DNA from 4 places in the Anaerobacillus sp. CMMVII genome. Region 1 is predicted to be linked to each of the others. Evidence: a T-box and tRNA genes for the amino acid it is inferred to sense, from the RefSeq annotation. Region 1 holds a T-box; the other regions hold tRNA genes.
What was found. The T-box of region 1 lies ahead of serS (serine--tRNA ligase). A T-box ahead of a tRNA ligase gene usually reads a tRNA of that ligase, here a tRNA-Ser.
Positions count from the first base shown of each region.

Region 1 (3,719 bases):
CTCATTACGAAGATTATGAACTAATTGCAAAGTTATCAAAAGGACTTGGTACTCCTATGAAGGGGATTGAGATTTCAAGCTTACATCCTTCAGAGCGTATGCAAGAACGTGGTTGGTAAAATTTCATTGATAAAATCGAAAGGTGTCTAGCTTCAGCCAATTGGCGATGCTTCACACTTTCTTGAAAGGAAGCATTGAAATGGTTAAAATAGGAGTACTTGCGCTGCAAGGCGCCGTGCGTGAACACGTACAATCTCTGCAGTCACCAGATGTCGAAGTTGTTGTCGTAAAGAAAGTTGAACAACTTGATGACTTGGATGGGTTAGTTTTACCAGGTGGTGAAAGTACGGCAATGCGACGCCTCATCGATAAATATGACTTTTTCGAACCATTAAAAGCGTTTGCTAATGCAGGTAAACCAATGTTTGGTACTTGTGCTGGGTTAATCTTAATGGCTAAACAGCTTGTTGGTCAAAACGAAGGTCATTTAGAAATCATTGATATGGAAGTCGAGCGCAATGCCTTTGGAAGACAACGTGAAAGCTTTGAGGCTGAATTAATGGTCAAGGGAATCGCTGAGGATATTATGGCTGTGTTTATTCGTGCGCCACTAATTAAATCTGTAGGTGATAACGTTGAAATCCTTTCTAAGTATAAAGGTGAGATTGTGGCAGTCCGCCAAGAACAATTTTTAGCTTGTTCATTCCATCCGGAGTTGACAAGTGATGCACGTTTCCATCAATATTTTGTTAATATTGTTAAAGAAACCAAAACCAAATGTTTAAATGTTTAAGTGTTGGAAAACCTATAATTAAGTAAATTGGTTATATAAAACATACGGTGAAGGGAAATAGTAACATTTGTTTCTTCTACAGAGAGTCGGTGGTTGCTGTGAACCGATGAAGTGCTTATGTGAATCCGTCCCAGAGTAGATTGCTGAACGAAGAATTCATGCTTCTTCCATTAGGTAGTTCCGGTTCATCTTCCGTTATTCAGATGCTAAGAGGCAGGAAAAAGCCGGAACGGCTTTTTCCTGCAACTAGGGTGGCAACGCGGGTTAACTCTCGTCCCTTTTATTAGGGACGGGAGTTTTTGATGTTTTTGGGTTTATTTTTCAAGTGAATTTCATAATTACCTAAACTGAGCTATATCAATTTAAATGAAGTCCGAATGTATTTTAAGCAACTACATTTAGAACTTAGTAGCGAAAATAATGAATTATGAAATTCATCAAAATAGATTAATTAGAATTATGAAGGAGGAAATGCAATGTTAGATGTAAAAGTATTGAGAGCAAATTTCGAAGAAGTGAAAAAGAAGTTAGAAAATCGCGGTGAGAAGATCTCAGATCTAGACCTCTTTGGAGATTTAGACCGAAAAAGACGAGAGCTTATAGTCGAGGCAGAACAACTTAAAAGCAGACGTAATTCTGTTTCTCAAGAAGTGGCTAAGCTAAAACGCGAAAAGCAGGATGCAGATCATTTGATCAAAGAGATGAAAGAAGTATCAGATATAATTAAAGACCTTGATGAAGAACTACGTATTGTTGAAGGGCAATTAGATGAGATTTTAATGACAATTCCAAATATCCCTCACGAAAGTGTTCCAGTTGGATTAACTGAAGATGATAATGTTGAAATTAGGACATGGGGGGAGTTACCGAGCTTCTCATACGAAGCAAAACCCCATTGGGATGTTGCAACAAATTTGGGGATCTTAGATTTTGAGCGAGCAGCGAAAGTAACTGGAAGCCGTTTTGTATTCTATAAAGGGAAGGGAGCAAGATTAGAGAGAGCCCTTATTAATTTTATGATGGACCTACATCAAGATGAGCATGGATACGAAGAAGTACTGCCGCCATATTTAGTAAATCGCACGAGTATGACAGGGACTGGACAACTTCCAAAGTTTGAAGAAGATGCTTTTAAAATTAGAGAAGAAGATTATTTCTTAGTACCTACAGCTGAAGTGCCGGTGACAAACATGCACCGTGATGAAATTATTGATGGCGACCAGCTTCCAATTGCCTATACAGCGTACAGTGCTTGTTTTCGCTCTGAAGCAGGATCTGCTGGAAGAGATACGAGAGGATTAATCCGCCAACACCAATTTAATAAAGTTGAGTTAGTACGTTTTGTTAAGCCAGAGGAATCTTATGAACAGCTCGAGCTTTTAACTAGTCAAGCAGAAAAGGTTCTACAGTTATTACAACTACCTTATCGTGTCTTGAGCATGTGTACAGGTGATTTAGGTTTTACAGCAGCCAAAAAATACGATATTGAGGTATGGATTCCTAGCTATGAAACATACCGTGAAATTTCTTCATGCAGTAACTTTGAGGATTTCCAAGCTAGAAGAGCAAACATTCGCTTTAGAAGAGAAGCAAAAGGTAAAACGGAATATGTTCATACTCTAAATGGTTCTGGCTTAGCAGTCGGACGTACCGTAGCAGCTATATTAGAGAATTACCAACAAGAAGATGGAAGCGTTGTTGTACCAGAAGTTTTAGTACCATATATGGGTGGTTTAACTTTAATTAAATAAATATTTCGAAAACCGTGACACTTTCCTGGCACGGTTTTCTTTGTATGATATGGTTACTTGGTACCATATTTTCCAGTTACAAGGGTGGTTAAATGTTAACAAGAAAACTAGTCAGGTCAATATTTATGTATTTGGTAGTCATGGTTTTAATTATCTTGGTCGTCTTAATTCCACGTAACGCTGAGATGACTTTAGTTGATGGTGTGATGGAGTACCAATATAAATTTTCATGGGAGAGTTATTACCAAAATGTAAAAATGTATTTTACTAATGTGATAGAAACGAAGAGTCTAGGAGAAACCCAAGGTTGGCAATCAGTGGAGGAAGTTATTATCAGCTATATGCCAGCAAGTCTCAAAGTTATTGGTGCAGCATTTATGATAAGTATGGTTTTCGGTATATATAAAGGTATTTTTGACTTCCGACAATCTGGTAGAAAAACTAGTTTCCTAGGTAACGGAACAACATTCTTATTCCAAGCAATACCGGATTTCTTTTTAATTATCCTTACAGTTTTATTTATTATTACATACATGACGTTCATTCCAATTTTTAGCCAAGGGCAGTGGTATAGCTTTTTATTTCCTTCTATGATTGCTTCGATTTACCCATCAATGTATGTTGCTAGAATCACTTCAGCTGCTTTGACAAATGAAGTAGGAATGCAATACATACAAGTCGCTAAGGCAAAAGGTTTAACAGAGAAGATGGTATTATATCGCCATGTGTTGCGTAATTGCTATGCCTTGATATTATCCCACTGTTCTTCTGTGATGTTATTAATTTTGTCAAATTTACTCATGGTTGAGTTTTTATTAGGATATAAAGGCGCAGCATTCCGGCTTTTTCAAGCGCTAGATTATTCAAGTGTGATGGTAGCTGGGCAACGCTCAAAGTTTGAAGGAGAACTAGTTATTGGCATCTCTTTATGCTTTTTACTCATTGTCCTTTTAAGTAGAGTTATCAGTGAATGGGCAAGTAATCGTCTTGATCCAAGGAGAAAGGAGCAACTATGATTAAGGAGAAGAATTTCTATATAGGTATGACTATGCTTCTTTTTGTCGTAGCTATGATGGTAATTGGACCTTACCTTCCGTTCGTTGATAAAGAATAACTGAACAAACGCTTCGCATGGAGGATGGCTTTTCGAGAGCCCCGTTTCCACCATCTTTATC
Region 1 covers NZ_JACEHK010000001.1:21,316-25,034, forward strand. The annotation lists gene pdxS (pyridoxal 5'-phosphate synthase lyase subunit PdxS) at 1-119, shown strand, start outside; gene pdxT (pyridoxal 5'-phosphate synthase glutaminase subunit PdxT) at 200-793, shown strand; T-box leader at 832-1,075, shown strand; gene serS (serine--tRNA ligase) at 1,270-2,544, shown strand; gene H1D32_RS00090 (ABC transporter permease subunit) at 2,637-3,560, shown strand; gene H1D32_RS00095 (ABC transporter permease subunit) at 3,676-3,719, shown strand, end outside.

Region 2 (3,719 bases), 280 kb from region 1:
GGAGGGAAGAGTTCCCTGATTTGCAGGTTGAGGAAAGAAGTGCAATCTCGATTGCTAGAAGGCTTCAAGATCCGTTAGCTGAGTTAGTAAAAATTGACCCTAAGTCAGTGGGGGTTGGTCAATATCAGCATGATGTAACCCAATCGAAACTGAATGATTCACTAACCTTTGTTGTAGAAACAGTAGTTAACCAAGTAGGGGTTAATGTTAATACAGCTTCGAGTTCGTTGCTTCAATATGTTTCTGGGTTATCGAAATCAGTTGCAAATAACATCGTGAAAAAACGTGAAGAAGAAGGAAAGTTTTCGAATCGAAGTCAACTAAAGAAAATTCCTCGTCTTGGTGCGAAGACATACGAGCAATGTATTGGGTTTTTACGAGTGATTGACGGAGATGATCCATTAGATCAAACCGGCATTCACCCAGAAAGCTACAAAGAAACCAAAAAGTTGCTGAAGCAAGTAGGGGCTAAACCGGAACAGATTGGTTCAACGCAATTAAGTGAACAACTAAAGGAAATTAATATTGAAAAGATGGCGGCAGAGTTGGAGGTTGGAATTCCGACGTTGCAGGATATTGTTGATGCATTAATCCGTCCATTACGTGATCCTCGTGATGAGGTGGCAACGCCACTTTTGAAAAAAGATGTATTGCAGATGGAGGATTTACAAACAGGGATGGAATTGCAAGGTACGATCCGCAATGTTGTAGACTTTGGAGCTTTCGTCGATATTGGTGTTAAGCAAGATGGGCTCGTTCATATATCAAAACTAACCAATCGTTTTGTGAAGCACCCCATGGAAGTTGTTTCTGTTGGTGATGTTGTTACAGTTTGGGTAGATTCCGTTGATGTCAAGAAACAACGGATTGCATTAACGATGTTAAAACCAGAAAAACAAATTGTAGGATAGTTCAAATAAAATAGAGTGGCAACTCAAAATAAGTATCGGCTCATCTCAATTACACCTTTTGAGTTGAACAGGACTTATGAGTTACCACTCTATTTATTACTTTGTATGTTTTCTTCCGATATTTTCTGGTTCATACCTCCGATGGTAGTAATACCAGCATTGGTTTAAAAGCCGAATTTGATGTCGGTTTTTCTCGAGGAAAGCATTTTGTAGTTGCTTTTGCAGCCAGTCAGGCACCGGAAGTCCCCCTTCCTATTTTTAATGAGATGCCACTGAAATATAAGTGTGTTAGTATATTTAGTATATGAATGAATGGTTGTCATTGTTGAATGTTTTTTTCAATGTAATTAATCAATAAGGGGTTTTGGTTATGAATGATTTTCAGTTACAGGAGTTAGTTGAAGAAATATCTAGGGATTTTTTTGAATGGCCTTTTAAGCATAAAGCTTTATTTAATCCTAGACTTAGAACAACAGGTGGGAGATATCTTCTGAGATCGCATAATATTGAAATCAATCCAAAACAATATGAACATTTCGGGATGGAGGCATTGGTAGGAATTATCAAACATGAACTTTGCCATTATCATTTACATATTCAAAAAAGGGGTTATCGCCATATTGATAAAGACTTTCAAGAGTTACTTACAAAAGTAGATGGAACTAAATACTGTGGTGCAATTCCTGGACTAAGAAGGACTAGTAAGACCCTTCATGTGTATACTTGTACGGATTGTAATACTATCTTTAATCGAAAAAGGGAGATTGATACAAGTAAATATGTATGTGGGAAGTGTAAAGGGAAAATCAGGAAGACAAAAACTTTCAAAACAAGTTGACTTTAGTGTTTTGTATATGTTAAATTATAAAAGTCGCTGAAACGAGCTGACAATAATTCAACTCAGTTATAAAGCGAAAAATAATATTGACAAAATGGCGGAAACAAGTTAGACTTGTCTAAGTCAGAACAAAATATTCCGCAGTAGCTCAGTGGTAGAGCAATCGGCTGTTAACCGATCGGTCGTAGGTTCGAGTCCTACCTGCGGAGCCACTGGAGAAGTACCCAAGAGGCTATAAGGGGCTCCCCTGCTAAGGGAGTAGGCTGCGAAAGCGGTGCGCGGGTTCGAATCCCGCCTTCTCCGCCATTTTAAATGGCCCGTTGGTCAAGCGGTTAAGACACCGCCCTTTCACGGCGGTAACACGGGTTCGAATCCCGTACGGGTCACCATTACTACTATTTTTAAATGCAACATATGGAGGATTAGCTCAGCGACGAGCGAAGCATCCTTGGATTAACGTCGAGTTGTTTCGACGCATATGCATCTTAGTGTTACTGGAAGAGGAAGAAACAGGGTCTTCCTAGAATAGACTTCATCAATACTTCGGAGGATTAGCTCAGCTGGGAGAGCACCTGCCTTACAAGCAGGGGGTCGGCGGTTCGAACCCGTCATCCTCCACCATATTACTAATAAGATGGACCCGTGGTGTAGCGGTTAACATGCCTGCCTGTCACGCAGGAGATCGCCGGTTCGATCCCGGTCGGGTCCGCCATCTTTACTAAATGAAAAATGCGGGTGTGGCGGAATTGGCAGACGCGCTAGACTTAGGATCTAGTGTCTTTGACGTGGGGGTTCGAGTCCCTTCACCCGCACCATTTTTTATTTTAACGGCAAAAAGAACTTCATTGTCTACTGTTTATATTATGCGGTCGTGGCGGAATGGCAGACGCGCTAGCTTGAGGGGCTAGTGGGGGTATCCCCGTGGAGGTTCGAGTCCTCTCGACCGCATTGCTTCATTAAAATACAACATGCGCCCTTAGCTCAGCGACGAGCAAAACGTCGTCGGATAAGCTGCGAGTTGTTTCGACGCATTAGCTTCGAAGGCAATACGGGTAGAGGAAGAAACAGGGTCTACGGAGCGTTACTTCGTCCGTAATCATCATGAATAACATCATTGAAATACAACATGCGCCCTTAGCTCAGCTGGATAGAGTGTTTGACTACGAATCAAAAGGTCGGGAGTTCGAATCTCTCAGGGCGCACCAAACCAACTTCCTCGAATGAGCATCACTGCAGGTTTGCGACGAGCAAACGAAGTGGCGCAGGAGCATGTTTGGTTAGTGTAAATCATCTTAATATCTCGGGAAGTGGCTCAGCTTGGTAGAGCACCTGGTTTGGGACCAGGGGGTCGCAGGTTCAAATCCTGTCTTCCCGACCATTTAGTTTAATATGCGGGTGTAGTTTAGTGGTAAAACCTCAGCCTTCCAAGCTGATGTTGTGAGTTCGATTCTCATCACCCGCTCCAATCTACTATATGGGCCTATAGCTCAGCTGGTTAGAGCGCACGCCTGATAAGCGTGAGGTCGGTGGTTCGAGTCCACTTAGGCCCACCATATTTTTTTGATAACAGTGTTGACTTAGTTCGTTATGATTGATATGATGATTAGGTTGCTGTTACGGTAATAAATTGATTGTTGACAAGAAAGTGCTATTCTGATATAGTTAAACTCTTGTCGCTAAAACGACAGTAATCGTTCTTTGAAAACTGAACACACAGCCAAGCGAATTAAAGAGATAGTAAATATCTCGTCAATGTAACAAATTTTTTGAGCTATATCAAACACTTTTATGGAGAGTTTGATCCTGGCTCAGGACGAACGCTGGCGGCGTGCCTAATACATGCAAGTCGAGCGGACAATTGAGAGCTTGCTCTCAATTGTTAGCGGCGGACGGGTGAGTAACACGTGGGCAACCTGCCCTGTAGACTGGGATAACTTCGGGAAACCGAAGCTAATACCGGATAATCTTTT
Region 2 covers NZ_JACEHK010000001.1:298,945-302,663, forward strand. The annotation lists gene H1D32_RS01630 (Tex family protein) at 1-911, shown strand, start outside; gene cmpA (cortex morphogenetic protein CmpA) at 1,008-1,148, opposite strand; gene H1D32_RS01640 (SprT family protein) at 1,282-1,749, shown strand; tRNA gene H1D32_RS01645 (tRNA-Asn) at 1,887-1,961, shown strand; tRNA gene H1D32_RS01650 (tRNA-Ser) at 1,964-2,055, shown strand; tRNA gene H1D32_RS01655 (tRNA-Glu) at 2,064-2,138, shown strand; tRNA gene H1D32_RS01660 (tRNA-Val) at 2,295-2,370, shown strand; tRNA gene H1D32_RS01665 (tRNA-Asp) at 2,386-2,461, shown strand; tRNA gene H1D32_RS01670 (tRNA-Leu) at 2,481-2,564, shown strand; tRNA gene H1D32_RS01675 (tRNA-Leu) at 2,615-2,697, shown strand; tRNA gene H1D32_RS01680 (tRNA-Arg) at 2,878-2,954, shown strand; tRNA gene H1D32_RS01685 (tRNA-Pro) at 3,051-3,127, shown strand; tRNA gene H1D32_RS01690 (tRNA-Gly) at 3,141-3,214, shown strand; tRNA gene H1D32_RS01695 (tRNA-Ile) at 3,226-3,302, shown strand; rRNA gene H1D32_RS01700 (16S ribosomal RNA) at 3,535-3,719, shown strand, end outside.
Region 2: it has a tRNA-Ser gene. The T-box ahead of serS (serine--tRNA ligase) is inferred to sense a tRNA for this amino acid. The anticodon was not compared.

Region 3 (3,719 bases), on a different contig from region 1:
CCCGTGGTGTAGCGGTTAACATGCCTGCCTGTCACGCAGGAGATCGCCGGTTCGATCCCGGTCGGGTCCGCCATTTTTTTGAACTTATATCAATACTAACTATATGTGGAGGGGTAGCGAAGTGGCTAAACGCGGCGGACTGTAAATCCGCTCCCTCCGGGTTCGGCGGTTCGAATCCGTCCCCCTCCACCATTTATAATTAACTGCCTTTAGGGGCATAGTTTAACGGTAGAACAGAGGTCTCCAAAACCTCCAGTGTGGGTTCGATTCCTACTGCCCCTGCCAAAAAAAATAAAATTATGGCGGTCGTGGCGAAGTGGTGAACGCACCGGATTGTGGCTCCGGCATTCGAGGGTTCGATTCCCTTCGATCGCCCCATAATTATCTTTAAAGTATTGGGCTATAGCCAAGCGGTAAGGCAACGGACTTTGACTCCGTCATTCTCTGGTTCGAATCCAGATAGCCCAGCCATTTATATGCGGAAGTAGTTCAGTGGTAGAACACCACCTTGCCAAGGTGGGGGTCGCGAGTTCGAACCTCGTCTTCCGCTCCAATATTATCAATTTTATATTGAGCAATAGAGTGCTTGGCGGCATAGCCAAGTGGTAAGGCACGGGTCTGCAAAACCCTTATCCCCCGGTTCGAATCCGGGTGCCGCCTCCAAGAGCTCATATAAGTCGTTTTGTTATGCCGGGGTGGTGGAATTGGCAGACACACAGGACTTAAAATCCTGCGGTAGGTGACTATCGTGCCGGTTCAAGTCCGGCCCTCGGTACTTTAATTTTATATGCGCCCTTAGCTCAGCTGGATAGAGTGTTTGACTACGAATCAAAAGGTCGGGAGTTCGAATCTCTCAGGGCGCACCAAACCAACTACCTCGAATAAACTTCACTGCAGGTTTGCGACGAGCAAACGAAGTGGCGCAGGAGCATTTTTGGTTGGTTAGTAAAACTAATTTTTATCTCGGGAAGTGGCTCAGCTTGGTAGAGCACCTGGTTTGGGACCAGGGGGTCGCAGGTTCAAATCCTGTCTTCCCGACCATTTATTTTAATCATGCGGGTGTAGTTTAGTGGTAAAACCTCAGCCACGAGCGAAACATCTCAGAAAATGCTACGAGTTGCCTCGACGGATACACTCCTATGAGTAATCTTGAAGAGGAAGAGGCATGATAGAAGGCGTTTAATTTTAAGTTAACTTTATTTAGATAACGCGGGTGTAGTTTAGTGGTAAAACCTCAGCCTTCCAAGCTGATGTTGTGAGTTCGATTCTCATCACCCGCTCCAAATCTACTACGTCGAATAAGCATCTTCGCAGATTTAAGTAGATGTATTATTTTGGACAAGTATTTATTAAATCAATGTATGGGCCTATAGCTCAGCTGGTTAGAGCGCACGCCTGATAAGCGTGAGGTCGGTGGTTCGAGTCCACTTAGGCCCACCATACTTTTATTAATATTCCACAGTAGCTCAGTGGTAGAGCAATCGGCTGTTAACCGATCGGTCGTAGGTTCGAGTCCTACCTGTGGAGCCATTTTTATTTGGGGAAGTACTCAAGAGGCTGAAGAGGCGCCCCTGCTAAGGGTGTAGGTCGTGTGAGCGGCGCGAGGGTTCAAATCCCTCCTTCTCCGCCAGGAAACTTAAAAAAATGGCCCGTTGGTCAAGCGGTTAAGACACCGCCCTTTCACGGCGGTAACACGGGTTCGAATCCCGTACGGGTCACCATTTTACTTTAAATAACATCAATACATCGGAGGATTAGCTCAGCTGGGAGAGCACCTGCCTTACAAGCAGGGGGTCGGCGGTTCGAACCCGTCATCCTCCACCAAAGTTTTTTGCGCAACAAAGTGGAGCAAAATAACTTACCTTATTATGCCGGCCTAGCTCAATTGGTAGAGCAACTGACTTGTAATCAGTAGGTTGGGGGTTCAAGTCCTCTGGCCGGCACTCGTAGTCTTTTTTACTAAGAGCCATTAGCTCAGTTGGTAGAGCATCTGACTTTTAATCAGAGGGTCGAAGGTTCGAATCCTTCATGGCTCACCATTGTTTTTTGCATATGCGGGTGTGGCGGAATTGGCAGACGCGCTAGACTTAGGATCTAGTGTCTTTGACGTGGGGGTTCGAGTCCCTTCACCCGCATTATTCAATTCATAAGTTGAAACGTATGTTACTTTTTAAAAAGTAACATACGTTTTTTTTATTTGTAATCCGAACAATTAAATGGAATATAAAGAGGCTGAAGGTATATGGTAACGGGTTCAGTTTTGGGAGAGAAAATAACAAATGACATTAGAAAAAGAACAAGCGTACAAATTATCAGTGATTTTGTACGCTTGTTTTTTATTGGTACGTCTTGGTACGTCAATGTTTGATTAGAATTCAACCTAAAATTAGCAGTTTTATCATACCTATTGGTGAAACCCCATAGACTTATGTTCCCCGTTTATTTCATACGCTAAAAGTTATGCTGATTATTTTGTTAGTTTTGGGGTTATTAATATTCGTAGGAATTTTGGAATTTAATGTTAAAATAAGTATAAAGAAATTCTTTGTTCAACGAGCAGAAGTGTGTTGTTTACTTTTTGTTCAACAGTGGGGACATTTTGAGGAAAAGGGCTCATTGGATTAAGCAACATTTCTTCTTTTAGATAAAGTCGTAAACAGGTTTGCCGCATTTTGAAGGAGAAAAAGTAGAGGAATTACTAGAAGACAAATAAACAGCCCTGTTGTTTCTAAAGAATGAAATTAACAAGGCTGTTTTTTTACCAGAAAATTTACATAGGTTACGATAAAGAAAGAAAAAAAAATAAACGGGTCAAAACCACCGTTACATTCGTCTAATTTTTGGAAGGGAGGTTGAACGGTGTTTACTCAAGTAAGTAATGATATAGAAAAAAATAAGGATGTCCTCTTGTATCAGTTAATGCAGAAGTATGGATCAGAGTTAAAACGGATCGCCTATTTGTATGTAAACGATAAAGAAGAATGTGAAGATATTATTCAGGAAGTTTTTATTTCTTGTTATCAAAACTTAGACCAGTTTCGGAATGAAGCTAGTTATAAGACTTGGCTTATACGAATCACCATTAACAAATGTAAAGATTATCGGAAGCGATGGAGCATTAAGAATTTAATTTTTAAACCAGAAATCAATCCATTGAATACAAGTCAATCAACCGAAAAAGAGTATATTCAGCAACACAATTCCGATGAGATAATTGAACAAATTGCTAGTCTTTCAGGAAAATACAAAGAAGTTCTCATTCTATATTTCTATCAGGAAATGAATATGAAGGAAATAAGCGATGTCCTCAATATTAGTATAAATACGGTTAAATCAAGACTGTTACGCGGAAAAGATGCTCTAAAAAGAAAACTTGAAAGGGGGTGTAAACTTGAATAACACTGATAAGAAGATATCAGAAAAAGTGAAAAGTTATTTAGATAAGAATGTTGAATTTACGACTGAAGAAAGCGAAAAGATTCAAATGAAAATTCAACAAGGTATTCATAAATCAAGAAAGTTTAATCGGTTCTATTGGACAGCATTGGCTTCTGCTGCTGCTATTTTTCTTATATTAAGTATATCTTTTCTAAATGGTCCCCTTTTAGGTCCGGAAAACGAGCAGGCTGTACAGAGTTCTGGTAATGAAGGTGAAGAATTATCCGTAGACCTGTCTGACATTCCACATATGAATATAGGTTCCGAAATGCCCCGACTTT
Region 3 covers NZ_JACEHK010000019.1:16,715-20,433, forward strand. The annotation lists tRNA gene H1D32_RS24350 (tRNA-Asp) at 1-73, shown strand, start outside; tRNA gene H1D32_RS24355 (tRNA-Tyr) at 108-192, shown strand; tRNA gene H1D32_RS24360 (tRNA-Trp) at 212-285, shown strand; tRNA gene H1D32_RS24365 (tRNA-His) at 303-378, shown strand; tRNA gene H1D32_RS24370 (tRNA-Gln) at 397-471, shown strand; tRNA gene H1D32_RS24375 (tRNA-Gly) at 479-553, shown strand; tRNA gene H1D32_RS24380 (tRNA-Cys) at 589-663, shown strand; tRNA gene H1D32_RS24385 (tRNA-Leu) at 690-775, shown strand; tRNA gene H1D32_RS24390 (tRNA-Arg) at 790-866, shown strand; tRNA gene H1D32_RS24395 (tRNA-Pro) at 965-1,041, shown strand; tRNA gene H1D32_RS24400 (tRNA-Gly) at 1,210-1,283, shown strand; tRNA gene H1D32_RS24405 (tRNA-Ile) at 1,364-1,440, shown strand; tRNA gene H1D32_RS24410 (tRNA-Asn) at 1,456-1,530, shown strand; tRNA gene H1D32_RS24415 (tRNA-Ser) at 1,540-1,630, shown strand; tRNA gene H1D32_RS24420 (tRNA-Glu) at 1,647-1,721, shown strand; tRNA gene H1D32_RS24425 (tRNA-Val) at 1,749-1,824, shown strand; tRNA gene H1D32_RS24430 (tRNA-Thr) at 1,871-1,943, shown strand; tRNA gene H1D32_RS24435 (tRNA-Lys) at 1,964-2,039, shown strand; tRNA gene H1D32_RS24440 (tRNA-Leu) at 2,055-2,135, shown strand; gene H1D32_RS24445 (sigma-70 family RNA polymerase sigma factor) at 2,860-3,399, shown strand; gene H1D32_RS24450 (hypothetical protein) at 3,392-3,719, shown strand, end outside.
Region 3: it has a tRNA-Ser gene. The T-box ahead of serS (serine--tRNA ligase) is inferred to sense a tRNA for this amino acid. The anticodon was not compared.

Region 4 (3,719 bases), on a different contig from region 1:
GTAACTCAAAGATGTGTATGCGTCGAACCAACTCGCAGTTTATTCACAGATGATTTTGCTCGTAGCTGAGCTAATCCTCCGATGTATTGATGATGTCTATTCTACGAAGTCCCTGTTTCTTCCTCTTCAAGTAACTCAAAGATGTGTATGCGTCGAAACAACTCGTAGTTCATTCACAGATGACTTTGCTCGTCGCTGAGCTAATCCTCCGATGTATTGATGATATTTTAAGTTAAATGGTGACCCGTACGGGATTCGAACCCGTGTTACCGCCGTGAAAGGGCGGTGTCTTAACCGCTTGACCAACGGGCCATTTTCTTATTATTCACCTGGCGGAGAAGGAGGGATTTGAACCCTCGCGCCGCTCACACGACCTACACCCTTAGCAGGGGCGCCTCTTCAGCCTCTTGAGTACTTCCCCAAATAAAAATACTTTTAACGACAAGATTTAAGTACTGCCGACTGAAGGATAATTAGTGTCCCCTAAGCAGTATTTAGTATGGTGGGCCTAAGTGGACTCGAACCACCGACCTCACGCTTATCAGGCGTGCGCTCTAACCAGCTGAGCTATAGGCCCATACATTGATTTAATCAAATCCTTGTTCAATATAATACATCTACTCTGTTTAGTACAATATACTGAGTAGTGTGCTCTTGTTCAACCAAAATTGCTCGTCGCTAATCTGCGAAGAAGCTTATTCGACGTAGTAGATTTGGAGCGGGTGATGAGAATCGAACTCACAACATCAGCTTGGAAGGCTGAGGTTTTACCACTAAACTACACCCGCATTCTCTAAATAAAGTTAATTAAAAATTAAACGCCTTCTTGTCATGCCTCTTCCTCTTCTAGATTGTTCAAAGAAGTGTATCCGTCGAGGCAACTCGTAGTATTTTCTGAGATGCTTCGCTCGTGGCTGAGGTTTTACCACTAAACTACACCCGCATGATTAAAATAAATGGTCGGGAAGACAGGATTTGAACCTGCGACCCCCTGGTCCCAAACCAGGTGCTCTACCAAGCTGAGCCACTTCCCGAGATAAAAAATTAGTTTTTACTAACCAACCAAACATGCTCCTGCGCCACTTCGTTTACTCGTCGCAAACCTGCAGTGAAGTTTATTCGAGGTAGTTGGTTTGGTGCGCCCTGAGAGATTCGAACTCCCGACCTTTTGATTCGTAGTCAAACACTCTATCCAGCTGAGCTAAGGGCGCATGTTGTTATTTCATTGTAGTATACTCACGGTGCTTACGGACGATGTAACGCTTTGTAGCATCCTGTTTCTTCCTCTACTCGCCATGCTTCGAAGCTTGATACGTCGAAACAATCGGGGGATAAGGGTTTTGCAGACCCGTGTCTTACCACTTGGCTATGCCGCCAAGCACTCTATTACTCAATATAAAATTGATAATATTGGAGCGGAAGACGAGGTTCGAACTCGCGACCCCCACCTTGGCAAGGTGGTGTTCTACCACTGAACTACTTCCGCATATAAATGGCTGGGCTATCTGGATTCGAACCAGAGAATGACGGAGTCAAAGTCCGTTGCCTTACCGCTTGGCTATAGCCCAATATTTTAAAGATAATTATGGGGCGATCGAAGGGAATCGAACCCTCGAATGCCGGAGCCACAATCCGGTGCGTTCACCACTTCGCCACGACCGCCATAATTTTATTTTTTTTGGCAGGGGCAGTAGGAATCGAACCCACACTGGAGGTTTTGGAGACCTCTGTTCTACCGTTAAACTATGCCCCTAAAGGCAGTTAATTATAAATGGTGGAGGGGGACGGATTCGAACCGCCGAACCCGGAGGGAGCGGATTTACAGTCCGCCGCGTTTAGCCCCTTCGCTACCCCTCCACATATAGTTAGTATTGATATAAGTTCATAAAAATGGAGGAGGAAGAGGGATTCGAACCCCCGCGCCGCTTTCACGACCTATCGGTTTTCAAGACCGAACTCTTCAACCACTTGAGTATTCCTCCATGTCATATATAAAAATTAAATTGGTAGCGGCGGAGGGAGTCGAACCCCCGACCTCACGGGTATGAACCGTACGCTCTAGCCAGCTGAGCCACGCCGCCATGAAAAAGAAATTTACAATCAATTAATATGGTGGAGCCTAGCGGGATCGAACCGCTGACCTCCTGCGTGCAAGGCAGGCGCTCTCCCAGCTGAGCTAAGGCCCCAAATTCTTTCGAAGTTTTTATTATACCACTATAATTTCGACTCTTCAACCTTTTTTGAAGGTTTTAATTTCAAGTATTATAATGTGTGTTGTTACAAATTAACAGATTATTATTCAGTAACAAACGACTAGGAGTTTAATTATATTACAATAATAAATGCATTGCAATACTACTTTTTACTTCTTTATCTCAAAGTTGCTGTCGCAAACAAAAAACACACCCTCAATCGGATATGTTTCTTACCTAGCAACGTCCTACTCTCACAGGGGGAAACCCCCAACTACCATCGGCGCTGAAGAGCTTAACGGTCGTGTTCGGCATGGGAACGAGTGTGACCTCTTCGCTATCGCTACTAGATTTATGAAGTTTTAAGTGTTGAGTTAAGAGTTTTGAGTTTTTTAGGTTTCTCTATAGACGCCCTTTAAACTTTTCACTTAAACTCTGCACTCTCAAGGAAATCATTCCCTGAAAACTAGATAACACACATTTAAGACTTGAGTAAAATTCAATCCGTTTATTTAGAATTTGGTATTTACTGCTTCGAGCTACTTACTCAACTCAAAACTCTACACTCATCACTCTAAACTTTATTATAGGATAAGTCCTCGACCGATTAGTATCTCTCAGCTCCACACGTCGCCGTGCTTCCACCCGAGACCTATCAACCTCATCATCTTTAAGGGGTCTTACTGGATTAACTCCAAGGGAAATCTCATCTCGAGGGGGGCTTCATGCTTAGATGCTTTCAGCACTTATCCCTTCCACACGTAGCTACCCAGCTATGCTCCTGGCGGAACAACTGGTACACCAGCGGTGTGTCCATCCCGGTCCTCTCGTACTAAGGACAGCTCCTCTCAAATTTCCTACGCCCGCGACGGATAGGGACCGAACTGTCTCACGACGTTCTGAACCCAGCTCGCGTACCGCTTTAATGGGCGAACAGCCCAACCCTTGGGACCTACTTCAGCCCCAGGATGCGATGAGCCGACATCGAGGTGCCAAACCTCCCCGTCGATGTGGACTCTTGGGGGAGATAAGCCTGTTATCCCCAGGGTAGCTTTTATCCGTTGAGCGATGGCCCTTCCATGCGGAACCACCGGATCACTAAGCCCGACTTTCGTCCCTGCTCGACTTGTAGGTCTCGCAGTCAAGCTCCCTTTTGCCTTTGCACTCTACGAATGATTTCCAACCATTCTGAGGGAACCTTTGGGCGCCTCCGTTACTGTTTAGGAGGCGACCGCCCCAGTCAAACTGCCCACCTGACACTGTCCCCGAACCGGATCACGGTCCTAGGTTAGAATTTCAATACAATCAGGGTAGTATCCCACCGACGCCTCCACCGAAGCTGGCGCTCCGGGTTCTCAGGCTCCTACCTATCCTGTACAAATTGTACCAAAATCCAATATCAAGCTACAGTAAAGCTCCATGGGGTCTTTCCGTCCTGTCGCGGGTAACCTGCATCTTCACAGGTAATATAATTTCACCGGGTCTCTCGTTGAGACAGTATCCAAATCGTTACACCATTCGTGCGGG
Region 4 covers NZ_JACEHK010000010.1:192,738-196,456, reverse strand. The annotation lists tRNA gene H1D32_RS14490 (tRNA-Glu) at 238-312, opposite strand; tRNA gene H1D32_RS14485 (tRNA-Ser) at 331-421, opposite strand; tRNA gene H1D32_RS14480 (tRNA-Ile) at 501-577, opposite strand; tRNA gene H1D32_RS14475 (tRNA-Gly) at 715-788, opposite strand; tRNA gene H1D32_RS14470 (tRNA-Pro) at 958-1,034, opposite strand; tRNA gene H1D32_RS14465 (tRNA-Arg) at 1,135-1,211, opposite strand; tRNA gene H1D32_RS14460 (tRNA-Gly) at 1,412-1,486, opposite strand; tRNA gene H1D32_RS14455 (tRNA-Gln) at 1,494-1,568, opposite strand; tRNA gene H1D32_RS14450 (tRNA-His) at 1,587-1,662, opposite strand; tRNA gene H1D32_RS14445 (tRNA-Trp) at 1,680-1,753, opposite strand; tRNA gene H1D32_RS14440 (tRNA-Tyr) at 1,773-1,857, opposite strand; tRNA gene H1D32_RS14435 (tRNA-Ser) at 1,892-1,982, opposite strand; tRNA gene H1D32_RS14430 (tRNA-Met) at 2,005-2,081, opposite strand; tRNA gene H1D32_RS14425 (tRNA-Ala) at 2,111-2,186, opposite strand; rRNA gene rrf (5S ribosomal RNA) at 2,428-2,543, opposite strand; rRNA gene H1D32_RS14415 (23S ribosomal RNA) at 2,780-3,719, opposite strand, start outside.
Region 4: it has a tRNA-Ser gene. The T-box ahead of serS (serine--tRNA ligase) is inferred to sense a tRNA for this amino acid. The anticodon was not compared.